Regions from separate parts of the Streptomyces sp. NPDC037389 genome, predicted to be linked through region 2. Evidence: riboswitches for the same ligand, from Rfam matches in the RefSeq annotation. Region 2 holds a riboswitch; the other holds the start of a gene.
The links. A riboswitch is a leader RNA that binds a small molecule or an ion and turns the genes downstream of it on or off. The one in region 2 is predicted to bind cyclic di-AMP.

Region 1: linked by a shared signal. The riboswitch ahead of AB0E98_RS09740 (M23 family metallopeptidase) and the one ahead of AB0E98_RS15410 (C40 family peptidase) in region 2 are both predicted to bind cyclic di-AMP.

What each region holds. Positions count from the first base shown of each region.
Region 1 covers NZ_JBEZUS010000004.1:29,760-37,459, forward strand. The annotation lists gene AB0E98_RS09715 (methyltransferase) at 1-115, opposite strand, end outside; gene AB0E98_RS09720 (hypothetical protein) at 204-509, shown strand; gene AB0E98_RS09725 (disulfide bond formation protein DsbA) at 506-1,147, opposite strand; gene AB0E98_RS09730 (aldo/keto reductase) at 1,236-2,186, opposite strand; gene AB0E98_RS09735 (MFS transporter) at 2,216-3,688, opposite strand; gene AB0E98_RS09740 (M23 family metallopeptidase) at 3,809-4,984, opposite strand; cyclic di-AMP (ydaO/yuaA leader) riboswitch at 4,996-5,164, opposite strand; gene AB0E98_RS09745 (PP2C family protein-serine/threonine phosphatase) at 5,304-6,449, opposite strand; gene AB0E98_RS09750 (DEAD/DEAH box helicase) at 6,701-7,700, opposite strand, start outside.
Region 2 covers NZ_JBEZUS010000006.1:200,712-208,411, forward strand. The annotation lists gene AB0E98_RS15405 (carboxylesterase family protein) at 1-1,305, opposite strand, end outside; gene AB0E98_RS15410 (C40 family peptidase) at 1,398-1,871, opposite strand; cyclic di-AMP (ydaO/yuaA leader) riboswitch at 1,876-2,053, opposite strand; gene AB0E98_RS15415 (endo alpha-1,4 polygalactosaminidase) at 2,275-3,219, opposite strand; gene AB0E98_RS15420 (spherulation-specific family 4 protein) at 3,216-3,923, opposite strand; gene AB0E98_RS15425 (NAD-dependent epimerase/dehydratase family protein) at 3,920-4,834, opposite strand; gene AB0E98_RS15430 (sugar phosphate nucleotidyltransferase) at 4,844-5,557, opposite strand; gene AB0E98_RS15435 (GDP-mannose 4,6-dehydratase) at 5,634-6,635, opposite strand; gene AB0E98_RS15440 (hypothetical protein) at 6,671-7,700, opposite strand, start outside.

The DNA of each region.
Region 1 (7,700 bases), on a different contig from region 2:
CTGCCGTCACCGCTGCGCGCAGCGCGGCCGGGTAGACGAAGCCCAGGGCCTCGTCGATGATGCGGGCCGCGCTTCGGCCACCCGCTTCCACTGTTTTGCGAGCGTCATTGGTCACTCAGCGATTCATGCCCAGGGCGGCGGACGATTCCTCTTCCTCCGGCGTTAGCTTTAGGACGAGATCCCTCGATGCGGAGGTTGTTGCTGTGGCAGTTCCTACGTCCCTGGTGGCCGCCGGTGGTCTTATCGGCGGCTACGGCGTCGCCCGGTGGACCAAGAAGCGGCCCCTCGGTGGAGTGGCCCTCGCCGCCGCCGGGGCTCTCGCCGCCAAGCAGTGGAAGGAGACGGTCGGCGCCGGGGCCGCCGCCGGGTTGACCGGGGCCTACGTCGCCGCCTTCGCCGGGTCCCACCCGCTCGCCAAGAAGGTCGGCGCCTGGCCGTCCGTCTTCACAGTCGCGAGTGGTGTCGCCCTTGCTTCCTGGGTTGTGGAGCGGAACAGCAGCCACGACTAGCTGAAGTCCAGGTCGCCCGTCCGGGTGCGCTTCAGTTCGAAGAACTTGGGGTAGCTCGCCAGCAGGCGCACCCCGTCGAAGATCCGGACGGCGTCCTCGCCCCTCGGTATCGCGGTCAGTACCGGTCCGAAGAAGGCGACGCCGTCGATGTGCATCGTCGGCGTGCCCACCTCCTCGCCGACCGGGTCCATGCCCTCGTGGTGGCTCTTGCGCAGCGCCTCGTCGTAGTCCGTCGTGTGCGCCGCGTCCGCCAGTGACAGCGGGAGGCCCGCCTCGGCGAGGGCCTCGCGGATCACCTCGTCGCCGGCCTCCCGGTCGGCGTTGTGGATACGGGTGCCCAGCGCCGTGTAGAGGTCCCGGAGCACGTGGTCGCCGTGCTCCTGGGCCGCCGCCATGCACACCCGGACCGGGCCCCAGCCGGTGTCCATGATTCTGCGGTAGCGCTCCGGCAGGTCCTCGCGGCCCTCGTTGAGCACGGACAGGCTCATGACGCGGAAGCGCAGGTCGAGGTCGCGGTGCCGCTCCACCTCCAGGATCCAGCGGGACGTGATCCAGGCGAAGGGGCAGATCGGGTCGAAGTAGAAGTCCACCTTGTTCGTCGTCTTGTTCGTCATCTTGGTCGTCGCCTTGTTTGTCATGACCGCGAGCCTACGGAGTTGTTGTCCCGCTGTGCTGGTCCATTTGTGGCCCGCGGTCATGGGCCAATCACTACCCCCACAAGGGTCCTTACGCCGACGCCTCCGTCAGCTTCGCCAGCTCCGCCTCCGTGAGCTTCAGGTCGCCCACCGCCAGCAGCGGCGCCAGCTGCTCGACCGTACGGGCGCTGGCCAGCGGCGTCGCCACCGTCGGCCGGGCCGCGAGCCAGGCCAGGGCCACGGTCGCGAGCTCGGCGTCGTGGGCCGCGGCCACCTCGTCGAGGGCGGCGAGCACGCGCACGCCCCGCTCCGTCTCCAGGTAATGCGCCGCGCCGCCCGCACGCGCGCTGTCCACCGTCGTGCCCGGACGGTACTTGCCGGTGAGGAAGCCCGAGGCCAGCGCGAAGTACGGGATCGCGGCCAGGCCGTGCTCGGCGGCCACGGAGGCGAGTTCGCCCTCGTAGGTATCGCGCGAGACCAGGTTGTAGTGGGGCTGGATCGCCACGTACTTGGCCAGGCCGGCGGCGTCGGAGAAGTCCAGGGAGGCGCGCAGACGTGCCGCCGTGATGTTGGAGGCCGCGATCTCGCGGACCTTGCCCTCCTTCACCAGGCCGTCCAGCGTCGTGATGATCTCCTCGACGGGGACCGACTCGTCATCCACGTGCGTGTAGTAGAGGTCGATGTGGTCCGTGCGGAGGCGGCGCAGGGAGGCCTCGACGTCGGCCTTGATGGTCGCGGGGGCCAGGCCGCGGTGCTCGGGGACGCCGTTGCCGACCTTGGTGGCGACGACGATCGCGTCCCGGTTGCCGCGCTCGGCGAGCCAGTTCCCGATGATGGTCTCGGACTCGCCACCCTTGTTGCCGGGCACCCAGGCGGAGTAGACGTCCGCCGTGTCGATGAAGTTGCCGCCGGCCTCGGCGTAGGCGTCGAGGACGGCGAAGGACTGCTTCTCGTCGGCCGTCCAGCCGAAGACGTTTCCGCCCAGGTTCAGGGGGTGGACGGAGAGACCGCCGATTGCCTTGTGATGGGTGTTGTCAGCCATGCGAAGGTTCAACTCCCCTGCCGGGCCCGTTATTCCGCGGGCGCCGGTGCCGGCAGGGGATCGGGAGGGTGGACGGACAGGGGTGCCGCGATGTCCTCCAGCGAGCGGCCTTCCGCCCGTACGGCCAGGAACGCGGCCACCACTCCACCCAGGCACATCAGGGCCGCGCCGAGGCAGAAGGCCACGACCGTGTCGGCGACGACGCCGCTCTGGGTGAGGGCCGAGAAGAGGAGCGGGCCGCTGATGCCGCCCGCCGCCGTGCCCACCGCGTAGAAGAAGGCGATGGCCATGGCCCGGGTCTCCATCGGGAAGATCTCGGAGACGGTGAGGTAGGCGCTGCTGGCGCCCGCCGAGGCGAAGAAGAGGACCACCGCCCAGCAGGCGGTGAGGGTGACGGCGTTCAGCTGCCCGGCGCCGAACAGCCAGGCGGTGCCGAACAGCAGGACCCCGGCCAGGAGGTACGTCGAGGAGATCATGATGCGCCGGCCGAGGGTGTCGAAGAGCTTCCCCAGGAAGAGCGGGCCCAGGAAGTTGCCCACCGCTATGACGGCGAAGAAATAGCCGGTGCGGGACGTGGAAACGCCGAAGAAACGGGTGAGGATGGCACCGAAACCGAAGGTGATCGCGTTGTAGAGGAACGCCTGGCCGATGAAGAGGGCGAGGCCCAGGACGGCCCGGCGCCGGTAGTCGGAGAAGACCGTGCGGGCGATGTCACGGAACCCGAAGCTCTCGCGCTGGCGGATGGTGAAACGCCCTTTGGCGGGCGGGAGGGGGATGCCTTTCTCGGCCACGACGCGTTTCTCGATCGACGTGACGAGCCGTTCGGCCTCCTCCGCCCTGCCGTGGATGAACAGCCAGCGCGGGCTCTCCGGCACATGGCGGCGTACGAGCAGGATGACCAGCCCCAGGATGACGCCCAGCCCGAAGGTCAGCCGCCAGCCGACGGCCTTGGCGAAGATGCTGGTGTCGAGCATCAGGACCGACAGCAATGAACCCGCGATGGCGCCGAGCCAGAAGCTGCCGTTGATGATGAGGTCGACACGGCCGCGGTAGGCGGCCGGGATCAGTTCGTCGATGGCGGAGTTGATCGCCGCGTACTCGCCGCCGATGCCGAAACCCGTCACGAAGCGGAAGGTGAAGAACCACCAGGACGAGTACGAGAGCGCGGTCAGGGCCGTCGCGGCCAGATAGACCGCGAGCGTGACCATGAAGAGTCTTTTACGGCCGAAGAGATCGGTCAGCCGGCCGAAGAAGAGCGCGCCGGAACAGGCGCCCGCCACATAGAGCGCGGCCGCCACTCCCGTCACTCCGCCGGAAGTGATCGGCAGTCCGCTGCCCTGCTCGGAGAGACGGCCGGCGATATTGCCGACGATCGTGACCTCCAGGCCGTCCAGGACCCAGACCGTGCCGAGACCGATCACCACGGTCCAATGCCACCGGGACCAGGGCAGCCGGTCCAGGCGGGCGGGCACGGACGTGGTGATCGTCGCGGTGGTCGTCACGTCATCTGATTTCCCGATCGCACACAGAACATTCCCGGGATATCCGATATCGGAGGGTTCTCCGGCCGCTATGACCTGATTGGCCTGTCCGGCTTGCCGACCGGCGGCCCCGCCTGCTCGCTACGGCTCCAGGCCCCTGCCCCGCAGCCACGACAGCGGGTCCACCGGCGCGCCACCGCCCGGCCGTACCTCCAGGTGGAGATGCGGGCCGGTGACATTGCCGGTCGCGCCGACCCGGCCGATGACCGTGTCCGTGCCGACCTTGCCCGACGTGACCACCATCGACGACAGGTGGCAGTACCAGACCTCGGTCCCGTCATCGAGCGTCAGCACGATGCGGTAGCCGTACGCGCCCGCCCAGCCCGCCTGGGTGACGGTGCCGCCGCCGACCGCCTTGACCGGGCTGCCGGTGGGGGCGGCGAAGTCCTCGCCGGTGTGGTTCGCGGACCACATGTTTCCCGCCTGGCCGAAGCCGGCGGTGAGGGTGTAGGAGGCCACGGGGAGGGTGAAGGATCCGCCAGCGGTGCCACGGTGCGCGGAGCCGGACGATCCGGTCGAGTGCCGCTCCGGAGTGCCGGCCGTTCCGGCCGCCTCAGCCGTCGCCGCCCCACCGTCCGCCGCCTCCCGCTGCGCGGCCTCGTACGTCGCCGCCTTCGCGTCCGCCGCCTCGCGCTCGGCCGACTCCCGCTCCGCCGCGGCCTTCTCCGCCGCCGCCTTGCGGTGCTGCTCGGCGGCGGCCTGGGCCACGCGCGCCTGCGCCTCGGCCTCGGCGGCGCCCTGCTGGTGCTCGGCCTGCTGGAGGATGCGGGCCCGCAGCACCTCGCCGGCGTCGGCGGTGTCGCGCACGGTACGTACCGTCTCGACGGGGGCCTGCTGCGCCTCGACGGCCCGCTGCCCGCCCCGCTCGTGGCCGTCGGCCATGAACGAGCCGACGACCGGGATGCTCTGGGCCAGGTCCGGCATGGATATGGAGGGCTGCGGACGGTCCTGGGCGCTGGCCATGCCGCCCGCACCGACCGCCGCGATCATTCCGGCGCCGAGCACCGCCCCGCTGCGCGCCATCGTGCCGCCGCGCGGCTTGACGACACGGTGCCGGCCGCGGACGGGCGCCGCCGGGTGGTCCTCGCCGGGGGCCCACTCGTCGGCCGCCGCCCGGGGCGCGGGGGCGGGGACAGTGGCCTCGGGGGCCGGATCCGGCTCGTAGGGGGGAATGTAGGCGGGAACGAACGGGGGGTCGTACGGAGGGTCGTACGGACTGCCGTCGAACGCGGAGCTGTCGGAGCTGTTGGACGCCACGAGGGCGACTCCTTTCCTTCCTGTTCGCCTACCGGGTTAAGCGTGGGGGTCCCCCCAGGCCGTTCAGGCTCTGGGGGAGGGTTCGGAGGAGGAAGGTCTCCTACAGGCCTGCGTTCGGGCCCGATTCACCCCAAATGATGGTTCCCCGGTTCCGCCCACGGGATTCGGCGAAGGCGCACGGCACCGCCCTTGCGACGGCTGCAACGACCGCGCTGCGTTATCGAACGTTAATAGACAGAGCGGCCGGATTCCAAGCCGAAAGAGTGAACCCAGCTGGCATGTTGGGGTTCTTTATGAAGCGCTTATTTCTGATAGTTCGTCAGTCGTTATGCAACTGAATGCGTGCGGGACGGGCGGTGACCTGGGGACGTTTGTGGGTGATGGGCGCGGTACGGAGCCTGCCGTCGATCCGCCGGATGGCGAGCAGGGCCATGTCGTCGTCCGTACGCCCGCCCGCGTGCCGGGTCACGTCCGCCGCGAGGGAGTCCAGCAGGGCGTCGGGGCTGCGGAACTGCTTGCCGTGCAACCGTGGCTGGGGGTCATAGAACGCCCCGGCCGCGTCCCTGGCCTCGGTGACCCCGTCGGTAAACAGCAGCAACGTCGCCCCCACCGGGAACTCCCACTCCTCCACCCGGTCCGGCCACACACCCAGGTCCTCCATCCCCAGCGGCAGGGCGGGCGCTCGGGGGTGGGTGTCCCCGACGGTGCCGTCGGAATGGAGCAGGAGCGGGGGCGGATGGCCGCGGTTGACGATGCGCAGGGCGCCCGCGCCCGGCTGGACCTCGGCCAGGACGGCGGTGGTGAACCCCTCGGCCTGATCGACGTTCGCGCGCCGTGCGCCCTCCCGTTGCAGCGCGCGCTCCAGCCGCACCGCCAGCCCCTCCAGCGTGCGCTCCTGCTCCGCCGCCTCCCGGAACGCGCCGATCAGGATCGCGACCGCCTCCACCGCGCCGAGGCCCTTGCCCCGCACGTCGCCGACGATGACGCGGACGCCGTACGGGGTGTCCTGCACCGCGTAGAGGTCGCCGCCGATCCGGGCGTCGGCCTGCGCGGCGACATAGCGCGCGGCCACGCGGAGCCCGCCGATCCGGGCCGGGGGCGTGGGCAGCACGGCCCGCTGGGCGGCCTCCGCGACGCTCCGTACGGACGCCAGCCGGAGATTGCCGCGCCGTACGACGCGGTTGATGCCCACGGCGAGCGCGCCGACGATCAGGACGGTGGCGACCTCGGTCACCGACTCGCCCGTCTCCGGCGCCTGCCGCGCGAAGGAGAGCGTGACCATCGCCGCCAGGGCCACGACCGCCGTGAGCAGGGTGGCGAAGAGGGAGAGGAGCGGGGCGGCGACGAGGGGCGCGGAGACGAAGAAGGGAGCGGAGGAGTACTTGGGGGGCGTGAGGACGTCGAAAGCGATGCCGCCGACGATGACGGCGGCGGGGAGGCAGCGGGCGACGACGACCGACGTCACCCGCCCGGGGAGCGGCTCGCAGAGTGCATCCGGCCCGGGCGGTGGCCCGACTCGCTTCCCCACCGTGTGCTCCTGACCGGCCGACGTCCCTTGCTCCATACCCGTCCACCCTTGCGGGCGGGGTACGGCCGGGCGAACGGGGATGCGCCGTTCGAGGCCCCGGCCGACTGGCCGGGGCCTCGGGCCGACGGAGTTTCAGGAGGTCGGAGCCTCAGGGCCACAGGCCGGAAGAGGCTCGGGCCGTCAGGGCCTCAGGAAGCGGCAGGACGACGACCGCCGCCGCCGGCGCCGCCTCGGCGCGACCGGCCGACGGCGTTGCCCGGACGGGTGCCGCCGGAGCGCCGGGAGCCCTCGCCGCCGTTGCCGCCGAAGCCGCGGAACGGACGGCCGCCGCCGTTGCCCGCACCGGAGCCGGAGCCGGCGGCCGAACCGGCACCCGAACCGGAACGCGAGCGGGAGCGGGAACCGCGCGAGCGCGACGGCTTGGCACCCTTGTCGCCCTGACCGCCCTGCGGCTGGGCCGGGGCCGGCGGCGCGATGACGACAGGGACACCGCTGGGCTCGCGGGCACCGGTGATACGGGCCAGCTCGGGGTCGGTCGGGTAGGTCTTGATGACGTTCGCGGTGATCTCCGCCGTGGTCATCATGCGGCTCATCTCGCGCCGCTGCTCGGGCAGGACGAACGTGACGACGGTGCCGGACTCACCCGCGCGAGCGGTACGGCCGCCGCGGTGGAGGTAGTCCTTGTGGTCGACCGGCGGATCGATGTTGACGACGAGGTCGAGACCGTCGATGTGGATGCCGCGCGCGGCGACGTTCGTCGCGATCAGCGCGGTGACCTGGTCGGTCCGGAACTGGTCCAGCACCCGGTTGCGCTGCGGCTGGCTCTTGCCGCCGTGCAGCGCGGCGGCGCGGACGCCCTGGGACAGCAGCTTCTTGACCAGCCGGTCGGCGCCACGCTTGGTGTCCACGAACATGATCACGCGCCCGGCGCGGGCCGCGACCCGGCTGACCGCGTCCTTCTTGTCCTGGTCGGTGACGTGGAACAGGTGGTGGTCCATGGTCACCACCGCGCCCACCGACGCGTCGACGGAGTGCGTCACCGGGTCGGTGAGGAAGCGGCGGACGAGCCGGTCGACGTTGCGGTCCAGGGTCGCGGAGAACAGCATCCGCTGACCGCCCGGGGCGACCTGCTCCAGCAGCTTGGTGACCTGCGGCAGGAAGCCCATGTCGGCCATCTGGTCGGCCTCG
Region 2 (7,700 bases):
CTCGGGGACCGGCCCCTCGCCGAGCAGCAGCCGGGCCTGCGGTGCGTCGTAGGTGCCGAACAGCATCGCCACGTCGAGCCCGTGGGCGGCGCCGAGCGCCCCGCCCAGGGCGGGCGCGGGCCGGCGCAGCTCGTACAGGTACGCCGTGCCGCCGCCGGCGGTGTGGGCCTCGGCGAGGTGGAGCGAGGGCATGCGGAACAGGACGTCGCTGTGGACGGTCTCGAAGAGTTCCACGGGGGCGGCGTCCGGGTAGGCGGCGCGGTAGGCCCGGGGGCCGTCGGGGCCGGGGGCGAAGGCGGTCAGCACCGCGTTCGTGTCCTCGTCGGTGACCTTGTCCCGGCCGCCGCTCATCACCAGGAACGGCCGGAACTCGTCGCGGGTGTGACCGGTCAGCAGGTCCACGCCGCTCGCCCGGCCGTCGGGCAGGACCGTCCAGGGCGTCTCCGGTACGAGGTCGCCGTCCACCACGACGGAGAACGGGGAGCCGGTCCGGGCCAGCGGCCCCCAGCGGTCGGCCTGGGCGGGCAGGCCGTACATCATCGGGGTGATCGCCTCGGCCAGCCGCCACGGTTCGATCGTGGCGAGGCCGGAGGCGGTGGGGGTGGTGCCCAGCCGCCCGGCGAGTTCGGCGGCGAGGCCGGAGGCGAGGGCCGGGGTGGTGTAGAGGCCGGGGACTGACTGGGCGATCGCCCGGCGGAAGAGGCCGGCGGCGCGGGGCACGGCCAGCAGGGTGGCGATCGAGCCGGCACCGGAGGACTGGCCGGCGACGGTGACCCGCGCGGGGTCGCCGCCGAAGCCGGCGATGTTCTCCCGGACCCACTCCAGGGCCGCGATCAGGTCGAGCAGCCCCCGGTTGGCGGGGGCGCCGTCGAGTTGGGCGGAGGCCTCGGCGCCCACCCGGTAGTTGAGGGTGACCACGACGAGGCCGCCCTGCCGGGCCAGGAGCCCGGCGTCGTAGAGCGGGTCGCCCGCGTACCCGGAGACATAGCCCCCGCCCAGGATCCACACCAGTACGGGCAGTCCGGAGCCGCCGGGGTCCGGCGACCAGACGTTCAGGGTGAGCCAGTCGTCGCCGGTGGCCGTGCCGGTCGCGGGGATCGGGCCGGACTGCGGGGGCGGCGGGCCGAACTCCGCCGCGTCCCGCACCCCGTCCCAGGAGCGCGGCGCGGCCGGGGCGGCGAAGCGCAGCGCCCCGACGGGCGGCCGGGCGTAGGGGATGCCCCGGAAGACGGCGAGGCCGTCGGTGGTGCGGCCTCGTACGGTGCCCTGGGCCGTGCGGGCCTCCGGGCCGGTGACGTCGCTCATCGTCGCTCCCTCCCCGCGCCCGGAGGCGGCACCCCCGTGCGCGGACGCGGATGATCGGGCGGCCCGGGTCACGGACCGCCCGGTCAGGGAGCCTAGTTGACGCGTCCGTACCAGACGCTGCCGGTCCAGATCTTCTCCTGACGGACCGTGGCGCCCGGCTTGGGGGCGTGCCAGATCTTGTTGCTACCCGCGTAGATCCCCACGTGGTAGACGTTGCTGCCCGAGTGGAAGAAGACCAGGTCACCGACCTGGCGGGAGCCGCTGGAGATGTGCCGGGTGCGGTTGTACTGGTCGGCGGCCACGCGGGGCAGGTTCTTGCCGACCTTCTTGAACGAGTACTGGGTCAGGCCCGAGCAGTCGAACCGGTTCGGGCCGGCCGCGCCGTACTGGTAGGGGGAGCCGGCCTTGCCGGCGGCGACCCTCAGGGCCTGCTCACCGGGTGTGGCCGCGGAGGCCTCGGAGGCGAGGCCGGGGACGAGCACCGATGCCGCCAGCGTTGCGGCGGTGACGGCGGAGGCGGCGCCGGCCCGGGATATGAGAGCGGGTATGCGAGGCATAGCAGACATGCCGAAGCCCTTCGACATCCGCCTGCGAAAGATGACCTGTCGGGTTCGGGCTGCGAAGTTGCCCGGCCGGATTTCCCGGCTTCACCCCAAGGACCACCGACTTCGTGATCCGTACCGCTCGGGTCTCCCGCTCCTGCCGATCCATCAATTCGATGCCGCACCCGGGACGGCGGCAGGACTCGGCGTCCGCCCGGGTGGCCCGCCATGGTGACGGGATCTTGTGTTCGGTGAGAGATCCTGCACCATGAATCATTCAAATCCGGCACCCGGGCGGCCATCTGTGAACTTCTTCACTTCGGGAGCAGACCCGGAACCGCGCTCCGCGCGCCCCCGCCGAACTGGCCCTAAACCCTTGTTCCCACGGGTACTTGCAGCATGGAACGAGTAATTCCGGGAATGCCGTTCAGCAGGGCCGGCGCCAGGCGTCCAGCTCCAGCTTCTTCTGCATCGAGCTCAGCCCGAGCCGCCGCGCGGTGGCGCAGAACTCCCCCGTCGACAGTTCGTATTCGACATGGAAGACCGCTTTGTTATGTTTTACGAAGGGGGTGAGCTTCTCGCACTCGTCGTACTGGGCGCACTGCTCGTTCACCGCGAAGTCGAAGACGTTCACCAGCTGCGGGATCTGGTCCAGGTCGTTCTTCAGCCCGATGGCCAGGCCTCGCTCATGGGCGAGATCCGCCAGCATCCGGTTGAAGGCCAGCTGGTGGTCGGCCGTCAGCGGAAAGCCGGTGGAGTTGCGGAATCCCTCGGTCAGGTCGGGTTCGACGGCGTCGAATCCCTTCTGCCGGCACATGTCCATCCGGGCCGCCATGAGCGGCCGCAGGGTGTCGAGGCGACGGATGTCGAACCATTTCTCGCCCTTCCACCCCTTGTTCTTGTTGCCGAGCAGGTTCTTCGGGAATTTCCCCTGGTCGGGCCGGAAGTCCTCCCAGGCACCGGCATTGATGTAACAGATCGCCTTCCGGCCACTGGAATGCAATTGGGCCACGGTTTCGGCCGAATTCTCGAAGCCGTCGATGTCGTAGACGGGGGCGTCCACCGAGGTGTCGGCCTTTCCGTCCAGCTGCCACTGCCAGCGGGTGCCCGGGCGCGGCTGCCAACGGGCCGCGGCCGGTGGCGAACCAGGTGCCGAACCCGTGGCCGTTCCGCCGGGTGAGGCCGAGGCGTCCGGGACACCGGAGGCCTTCGGCGCGCCCGAGGCACGCGGAGTGCCCGAGGCGTGGGGGGCCGCCGTGGCGCCGTCGTCGTCCCGGTCCGGCCCGTCGTCGTCGGCGGGCGAGGCGGAGCAGCCCGCGAGGACCAGCAGCAGCGCGGCGCACAGCCCCGCGCGGACGCGCCACGCGCTCATGCCGTGCCCCCCGCCGCGAGACCGGCGGCCGCCACGGGCACCGAGCGCCAGGGGTTGGCCCCCGTGCCCGGCACCGCGCAGTGGACCGCGGCACCGCGCGCCCCCGCCGTGCGGGCCACTTGCCCCTCCCGCCCCTCGGGCACCCCGTACACCAGATGGCAGAAGCGCTCCGGTGGATGCCCGGTGGTCCACTCCGGCACCCGGGCGCGCCGGTAGTCCTCCCAGGTGCCCTCGAAGGTGACCAGGAGGTCGGCGAGCGAGGCGTAGCCGGGGTCGGGATGGGTGCCGGGGTTGAGGACGGCCGTACGGGCGCCCAGTACCCGGGCGGCCAGCACCATGCGGCGGTAGCGGGGCAGCGGGGTGTCGTGCGCCGGGACCTGGTCGAGGAAGACGCCGTCCACGTCGTACCACCGGCGGTGGCGGCGGATGTCGGCGACCACGGCGCCCGTGCGACGGTGGCCGTAGCCGGTGTCGACGTAGCCCAGCAGCGGGACGCCCGCGGCGCGCAGCGCTCGCGCGGCGGTGCCGAAGGCGGGGTCGGGACGGCCGCCGGGGCCGTCGGCGGCATTGAGCACGACCCCGTAGAGCCGGGGGGCGGCGTCGAGCAGCGCCGCCCACTCCTCGGGGTGGGTCGCGGGGTGGACGTAGAGCGGGACGAGCAGTCGCCCGTCGTCCCCGTGGGAGGCGGGCGTGGTGGTGGTCATGGCACGGGCTCCGTGGCGGGCGCGGTGGCGGCCCACAGGTCGGTGAGGGAGTCGGCGAAGGAGTGCCGGGGGGCCCAGTCCAGGGCGCGGCCGGCGGCGGTGATGTCGGCCTGCTGCCAGGGGACGGCGGCGGAGCGCGGTGATCCGTCGCCGTCCTCGGCGACGCGGTCGCCGACCGGGCCGGTGAACCCGGACGCGCGCAGCAGCCCTTCGGCCACGTCGCGGACGGGGCGGGCGGTGCCGCTGCCGATGTTGAGGACGGCGGGCAGGGGGCGGGGCGCGGTGACGGCGAGGGCGACGGCTTCGGCGACGTCGCGCGGGTCGACGAAGTCGCGGTGGGCGGAGAGGTCCCCGGTGCGGACGCGGCCGTCGGGTCCCGCCCGGCGGAGTTCGGCGGCGAGGCGGCCGGGGAGGGAGGCGGCCGGGGCGCCGGGGCCGGCGGGGTTGAACACCCGCAGGACGACGGCGTCCAGGCCGGAGCCGGTGACGGCGAGGGTGCCGGCCAGTTTGCTCGCGCCGTAGAGGCCGAGCGGGCGGGCCGGGGCACTTTCGCCGACGGGCATCCGGGCCTCGGCGGGCCCGTACTCGGCCGCCGAGCCCAGGTGGACGAGGCGGGCGTCCGGGGCCGCCGCGCCGATGGCTTCGCAGAGTACGGCCGGGCCGCGGGCGTTGACGGCGGTGAGGGTCACGGCGCTGCCGCCGACCGCGCCCGCGCAGTTGACGACGGCGTCGGGGGCGGCCTCGCGCAGCAGGGCCGCGAGCCGGTCCGGGTCGGCTGTCGCCAGGTCGACGGGCGGGCCGGCGGCGGGGGCGCGGCCGGCGACCCGCACGTGCGCGCCCGGGAGGGCGCGCAGGCGCGAGGCGGTGTGCCGGCCCAGGAAGCCGGTGGCGCCCAGGACGAGAATGCGCATCGGGGCCGGTCACGCTCCCTTGATCAGCAGGTCTCGGCGGACGGCGAACTCGGCGTTGGCCCGGTCGTAGTCGTCGGGGCGGCCGATGTCGAGCCAGTAGCCGTCGAATTCGTGGGCGTTGGGCGGGGTGCCGTCCGCCAGCAGGTCGAGGACGAGCTCGTCGAAACCGAGCGGCAGTCCGGGAGTGTAGCGGTCGAGGGCGTCGCGGGAGACGCCGTAGACGCCCATGGAGACGCGGTAGTCCATGCTGGGCTTCTCGGCGAAGCCGACGACCCGGCCCGCCTCGGTGGTCAGGACGCCGAAGTCGATGCTGACCCGGCGGGGGTAGGTGGCGATGGTCAGGGGCGCCCCGGAGGCGGTGTGGTCGCGCAGGACCTCGCCGAAGTCGAGGTCGGTGAGGATGTCGCCGTTCATCACCAGGAAGTGCTCGGGGAGCCGGTCGGTCATGGTGAGGAGCGGGCCCATGGTGCCCAGCGGGCTCTCCTCGGTGGTGTAGTCGACGGTGAGGCCCCACTGGGAGCCGTCGCCGACGTAGGCGCGGATGATGTGGCCGAGGTGGCCGATGGCGAGGGTGCAGCTGGTGAACCCGGCGCCGGCCAGCTGGCGCATGACGATCTCGAGGATGGCGTGCTGGTCGCCGATGGGCACCAGGGGCTTGGGCAGCGCGGTCGTGTACGGGCGGAGCCGGACGCCCTTGCCTCCGGCGAGGATCACTGCGTGCATGGGGTGCCGTTCCTCTCTTGTGCCGCGTGGGTGGTACCGCGTGGGTGGACGGAACGTCGGTGGACGGGACGGAACGTCAGACGTTGTAGATACCGGTCTTGTAGCGACCGAGGTTGGCGGGGTCGCGGAAGAAGGCGACGGTCTCGGCGAGCCCCTGCTCCAGGGTGTGGGCGGGGGCCCAGCCGGTGGCGGCGCGCAGCCGGGAGGAGTCGCAGACCAGCCGCATCACCTCGGAGCCCGCGGGCCGGACGCGCTCGGCGTCCTCGGTGACCTCCAGGTCGGTGTCCATCAGCTTGCCGATGAGGGTCACCAGATCGCCGACGGAGATCTCCTCGCCGGTGCCGGAGTTGAAGGTGCGGCCGAGGACGGCTGCGGCGGGCGCGGTGCCGACGGCGCGGAAGGCGGCCACGGTGTCCTTGACGTAGCTGAAGTCCCGGGTGGGCCGCAGGTCGCCGAGGGTGATGGCGCGCTGTCCGGCGGCGACCTGGCCGATGACGGTGGGGATGACGGCCCGCATGGACTGGCGGGGACCGAAGGTGTTGAAGGGGCGCAGGGTGACGACGGGCAGGCCGAAGCTGGCGTGGTAGCTGTCGGCGAGCCGGTCCCCGCCGGCCTTGGAGGCGGCGTAGGGGGACTGGGTGTTGATGGGGTGGTCCTCGGTGATGGGCACGGTCCGCGCGGTGCCGTAGGTCTCGCTGGTGGAGGTGTGGACCAGGCGCGGGATGCCCAGGTGGCGGACGGCTTCGAGGACGTTGAGGGTGCCGGTGACGTTGGTCTCGACGTAGCTGTGCGGGGCCCGGTAGGAGTACGGGATCGCGATGAGGGCGGCGAGGTGGTAGACGGTCTCGGCGCCGGTCACCAGGCCCTGGACGGAGCCGGGGTCGCGGACGTCGCCGAGGACGACCTCGACGTGGTCCATGACTCCCCGGGGCAGGTCCTCCAGCCAGCCGAAGGACGAGAAGGAGTTGTACTGGACCATCGCGCGGACCCGGTGGCCGTCGGCGACGAGGGCCTCCACGAGGTGCGATCCGATGAATCCTTCGGCGCCGGTGACGGCGACGAGTGCTGATGCGGACACGAGGGCTCTCCTCTTCGGGACTTCTTCACGGTGGCTCAGCGGTGGGTGGTGATCCGGCCGAGCAGGGCGGTGGCCACGGCGAGCAGTGCCGCCGCCGCACCGGAACAGATGACGAGCTGGTCGGTGACCGGGGCCGCCGTGCCCAGCCGGAGCGCGCCGGCCTCGGCCGCGGCGGCGCCCAGGCAGAGCAGGGCCGGGGGCCAGGCGGTGCCGTAGGCCTGGAGCAGCAGGCCCGTCCACAGCACGGCGCCGAGCGCCAGCAGGGCGGCCAGCCGGCCGGGGGCGGGCGGTGCCCCGCCGGGCCACAGCGCCCCGACGGCCATGATGAGCGCGGTCAGGGCCGCCAGGTATCCGGCGGCGCACAGGGCGAGGACGCGGGCGGCCCGCCACAGCAGCCCGGTGGTGGTCGTGGCGGCGGCGAGGGCCGCGAGGGAGCGGCCCCGGCAGCGGTAGAGCAGCCATTCGGCGGGGCCCATGCTGAGGGTGAGGGCGATGACAGCGGGTCCGGCGGTGCCCCCGTCGTGGTGGGCGAGGGCGTCGCCGAGGGCGGCGAAGGTGGTCAGCAGTCCGCAGCCCAGGCCGAAGAGGCCGTAGGGCAGGGAGGTGGCGGACGGGGGCACCGGCGCGGAGGGCGGTTTCTCGCCGCGCCGGGCGCGCAGCGTCTCGTAGCCGGCGGCGAAGAGCGCGCCGCCGACGGTGGCGAGCAGCAGTCCGGTGCCGAGGGCGGCCGGCGGCCGGGCGGCGACGAGCACCGCCCCCCCGGTGGCGACGGGCAGCAGGGCGAGCAGCAGGAGCCGTTCGCGGCCGAGGACGAGCAGCGCGGTGGCGGCGGCCAGGTAGAGGGCCTGGCCCGCCGCGAAGACGAGCACGCCGGCCGGGGCGCTCAGGGCGAGCGCGGCGGCGGTGGCGAGGAGGGCGCCCAGGGGGGCGCCCAGGCTCAGGGCGCGGCCCGCCGCGGCCCGGCCGCCGGCGGCCAGCCGGAGGTAGGCGCGGTGGGCCAGGCCCTGGTTCCAGGCCCAGGCGGTGAGGGCGGAGGCCACCAGCGCCCAGGTGCCGGCGGGCATC